2 regions of the Streptomyces solicathayae genome follow, and region 2 is predicted to be linked to the other one. Evidence: predicted binding sites of a transcription regulator. Region 2 holds the regulator's gene; the other holds the start of a gene.

Region 1 (2,456 bases), 2.1 Mb from region 2:
GAACTGCTGCGGATGATGTCCGACCTGCAGATCCCGTACAGCGCCTTCCTGAGCGACTACCTCGTCAAGGAGGACTACGGCTACTTCAAGAAGATGCAGGACTCCGGGGTCTCGCTGCACAACCACACCCTGAACCACCGCTACATGCCCGGTCTTTCGTACGCCCAGCAGAAGCACGAGATCTGCGACCAGCAGGCCAACCTCGAGAAGCGGTACGGCAAGCGCCCGCCGCTCTTCCGGCCGCCGTACGGCAACTACAACGAGGACACCCTGCGCGCCGCCCAGTCCTGTGGCGTCAAGGCCGTGCCGCTGTGGGCCGCCGAGGCGTTCCCCGACCGGATGGAGTGGCGCGAGTGGGACCGCGACCTGCACCCCGGAGACATCGTGCTCACGCATTTCCGCGGCAAGGAGGACTGGAAGGGCACGATGCCGGACATGATCCGTCGGGTGATGAAGACGATCACGGACAAGGGCTACGCGGTGGCGAAGCTGGAGGACTACGTATGAGTCCGGCGGTACGGCGGCTGCTCGCCGGACTGCTGGCGGCCGGCGCGCTCTCCACCGCGCCGGGATGCGCGTCCTCCGGGGACGCGGTGGACCCGATCGAGCGGCTCGGCCGGAAGGCCGTCCGCAAGGTGGCGCCCCTGTCGGCCGGGGCCGCGCAGTCGCGGCACGCCGTCGTGAATTGGCACTCCGCTTGACCGAGTGCTAATCGCGGTCATAGTCTCGGCTCTGGCACTCCCCACTGGAGAGTGCCAACACAGCGACGGGCAGGTCCGGCACCCGCGACGACGGATCCACCTGGTCGCCACCTCAGACAGTTAACCCCGTGAGATCTCCGAAGGGGGAGGTCGGATCGTGACGACCACCAGCTCCAAGGTTGCCATCAAGCCGCTCGAGGACCGCATTGTGGTCCAGCCGCTCGACGCCGAGCAGACCACGGCCTCTGGCCTGGTCATCCCGGACACCGCCAAGGAGAAGCCCCAGGAGGGCGTCGTCCTGGCCGTCGGCCCGGGCCGCTTCGAGAACGGCGAGCGCCTGCCGCTCGACGTCAAGACCGGCGACATCGTGCTGTACAGCAAGTACGGCGGCACCGAGGTGAAGTACAACGGCGAGGAGTACCTCGTCCTCTCGGCTCGCGACGTGCTCGCGATCGTCGAGAAGTAATTCGCCGAAGCCAGATGCTTTGAGCTGCGCCCCTCGACCCCGCATTGGGCGTCCTGGGGCGCAGTTCGTTTTCACCACGAGTCACCACATTCGAGAGGGCTGAATCGCTCCCATGGCGAAGATCCTGAAGTTCGACGAGGACGCCCGTCGCGCCCTTGAGCGCGGCGTCAACAAGCTTGCCGACACGGTCAAGGTGACGATCGGCCCCAAGGGTCGCAACGTCGTCATCGACAAGAAGTTCGGCGCCCCCACCATCACCAACGACGGTGTCACGATCGCCCGCGAGGTCGAGATCGAGGACCCGTACGAGAACCTCGGCGCGCAGCTGGTGAAGGAGGTGGCGACCAAGACCAACGACATCGCGGGTGACGGCACCACCACCGCCACCGTGCTGGCCCAGGCGCTGGTCCGCGAGGGTCTGCGCAACGTCGCCGCCGGCGCCTCCCCGGCCGCCCTCAAGAAGGGCATCGACGCCGCGGTCAAGGCCGTGTCCGAGGAGCTCCTCGCGACCGCCCGCCCGATCGAGGACAAGTCCGACATCGCCGCCGTCGCCGCGCTCTCCGCGCAGGACCAGCAGGTCGGCGAGCTCATCGCCGAGGCGATGGACAAGGTCGGCAAGGACGGTGTCATCACCGTCGAGGAGTCCAACACCTTCGGTCTGGAGCTCGACTTCACCGAGGGCATGGCCTTCGACAAGGGCTACCTGTCCCCGTACATGGTGACCGACCAGGAGCGTATGGAGGCCGTCCTCGACGACCCGTACATCCTGATCCACCAGGGCAAGATCTCGTCCATCCAGGACCTGCTGCCGATCCTGGAGAAGATCATCCAGGCCGGCGCCAGCAAGCCGCTGCTGATCATCGCCGAGGACGTCGAGGGCGAGGCCCTGTCGACCCTGGTCGTCAACAAGATCCGCGGCACCTTCAACGCGGTGGCCGTCAAGGCCCCCGGCTTCGGCGACCGCCGCAAGGCGATGCTCGGCGACATGGCCACCCTCACCGGTGCCACCGTCATCGCCGAGGAGGTCGGCCTCAAGCTCGACCAGGCCGGTCTGGACGTGCTGGGCACCGCCCGCCGCGTGACGATCTCCAAGGACGACACCGTCATCGTCGACGGCGGCGGAAGCTCCGACGAGGTCGTCGGCCGCGTCAACCAGATCAAGGCCGAGATCGAGTCCACCGACTCCGACTGGGACCGCGAGAAGCTGCAGGAGCGCCTGGCGAAGCTCGCCGGCGGCGTGTGCGTCATCAAGGTCGGCGCCGCCACCGAGGTGGAGCTCAAGGAGAAGA
Region 2 (2,456 bases):
GCCGTGCAGCGGGATCGACTGGCCGGACTGCGTGCCCGGGCGGATGTCGACCTCTTCGAGCCCGTCCAGGGTCTGCAGCGGCACCTTCGTGCCGAGCGCGCCCGCCGTCATCGGGATCGTCACCGTGCAGTGCAGGTCGTCCCCGCGCCGCTGGAACGTCTCGTGCGGCAGCTCGTGGATCTCCACGTACAGGTCGCCGGCGGGGCCGCCGCCCGGGCCGACCTCGCCCTCGCCCGCGAGCTGGATGCGGGTGCCGTTGTCGACACCGGCCGGGATCTTGACCGTGAGCGTCCGGCGGGAGCGGACCCGCCCGTCGCCCGCGCACTCCGGGCACGGGGTCGGGACGACGGTCCCGAAGCCCTGGCACTGCGGGCACGGCCGCGAGGTCATGACCTGGCCCAGGAAGGACCGGGTGACCTGCGAGACCTCACCGCGGCCGCGGCACATGTCACAGGTCTGCGCGGAGGTGCCGGGCGCGGCACCCTCGCCGGAGCAGGTCGTGCAGACGACCGCCGTGTCGACCTGGATGTCCTTCGTCGTGCCGAAGGCCGCCTCGTTGAGCTCGACCTCCAGCCGAATCATCGCATCCTGGCCGCGCCGCGTCCGCGACCGCGGGCCGCGCTGCGAGGCCGTGCCGAAGAACGCGTCCATGATGTCGGAGAAGTTGCCGAAGCCGCCCGCGCCGAAGCCGCCGGCCCCGCCCGCGCCGCCCGAGGCGGACAGCGGGTCACCACCGAGGTCGTAGACCTGCTTCTTCTGCGGGTCCGAGAGCACCTCGTACGCGGCGTTGATCTCCTTGAAGCGCTCCTGCGTCTTCGGGTCCGGATTCACATCCGGGTGAAGCTCGCGGGCGAGGCGCCTGAACGCCTTCTTGATCTCGTCCTGCGATGCGTCGCGGCGCACGCCGAGTACGGCGTAGTAGTCCGTGGCCACTTACGACTCCGCCAGGATCTGTCCGACGTAACGTGCCACTGCGCGTACCGCTCCCATCGTTCCGGGGTAGTCCATGCGGGTCGGTCCGACCACGCCGAGTTTGGCGACGGCCTCGTCGCCCGAACCGTAGCCGACCGCGACGACGGACGTGGACGTGAGGCCCTCATGGGTGTTCTCGTGCCCGATCCGTACGGTCATGCCCGAATCCTTGGCCTCGCCGAGCAGCTTGAGGAGCACGACCTGCTCCTCGAGTGCCTCCAGCACCGGCCTGATCGTGAGGGGGAAGTCGTGCCCGAAGCGGGTGAGATTGGCGGTGCCGCCGATCATCAGCCGTTCCTCGTGCTCTTCCACCAGGGTTTCCAGCAGGGTCGCGAGCACCGCCGAGACCGTGCCGCGGTCCTCCGCCTCGAAGGACTCCGGCAGGTCCTGCACCAGCTGCGGCACGTCCGCGAAGCGGCGGCCGACGACCCGGCTGTTCAGCCGGGCCCGCAGATCCGCCAGCGAGGTCTCGCCGAACGGCGCGGGGCAGTCGATCATCCGCTGCTCGACGCGGCCGGTGTCCGTGATCAGCACCAGCATCAGCCGGGCCGGGGACAGCGACAGCAGTTCCACGTGCCGGACCGTCGAACGGGTCAGCGACGGGTACTGCACGACCGCGACCTGCCGGGTCAGCTGCGCGAGCAGCCGGACCGTGCGGCCCACGACGTCGTCGAGGTCGACCGCGCCGTCCAGGAAGTTGTGGATCGCGCGCCGCTCCGGCGTCGACAGCGGCTTGACGCCGGCCAGCCGGTCGACGAACAGGCGGTAGCCCTTGTCGGTGGGGATGCGTCCGGCGCTGGTGTGAGGCTGGGCGATGAAGCCCTCCTCCTCCAGGACCGCCATGTCGTTGCGCACGGTGGCCGGCGAGACACCGAGGTTGTGCCGCTCGGTGAGCGCCTTGGAGCCGACCGGCTCCTCCGTCCCGACATAGTCCTGGACGATGGCGCGCAGCACCTCGAGTCTGCGTTCGCTGAGCATCGTGCGCACCTCCAGCTGTCGTTCCGGTTCCGGTTGCTCCCTGTTTGGCACTCGCCCTGCCCGAGTGCCAGGAATCCCCTGGCCAGTGTACGGCGGCGCACATCGCTCCTGGCAAGGAGGCGGCACGCCGACCGATAGCGTCACGGTATGGATGTCGATTGGGAAGAGCACGGGTGGGAACGGCTCGCGGACGGGGTCGGACGGAGGCGGCTGCCGGTCTGGGACGCCACTGTGGGCCTCGTTCTGGGCGAGCGGGCGGTGCTTCTGTACGACACGGGATCCTCGCTCCGGGAGGGCGCGGAGCTGCGGGCGCAGGTGCAGGCGATGACCGGCCGAAAAGTGACGCACATCGCACTCGGGCACCCGCATTTCGATCACGTACTCGGCACGGCGGCGTTCTCCGGGGTGGAGGTGTACGGCGCGGTCGGCCTCGACACGCTGCTGCGCGGCCGGGAGCGGGAGGCGCTGCGGCTGGACGCGGTGCGCCAGGGGCTCGACGCGGACGA

What was found. Region 2 encodes HrcA, which represses chaperone genes, less so after heat shock. Its sites were predicted from a motif close to TTNGCACTCNGNNNNNCNGAGTGCNAA; they were not measured.
Region 1: a site for HrcA is predicted at 733-759, ahead of groES (co-chaperone GroES). Genes of this name have one in related genera too.

The regions. Positions count from the first base shown of each region.
Region 1 covers NZ_CP137573.1:3,318,068-3,320,523, reverse strand. The annotation lists gene R2D22_RS14975 (polysaccharide deacetylase family protein) at 1-507, shown strand, start outside; gene R2D22_RS14970 (hypothetical protein) at 504-701, shown strand; gene groES (co-chaperone GroES) at 859-1,167, shown strand; gene groL (chaperonin GroEL) at 1,280-2,456, shown strand, end outside.
Region 2 covers NZ_CP137573.1:5,390,833-5,393,288, reverse strand. The annotation lists gene dnaJ (molecular chaperone DnaJ) at 1-933, opposite strand, end outside; gene hrcA (heat-inducible transcriptional repressor HrcA) at 934-1,950, opposite strand; gene R2D22_RS24885 (MBL fold metallo-hydrolase) at 2,098-2,456, shown strand, end outside.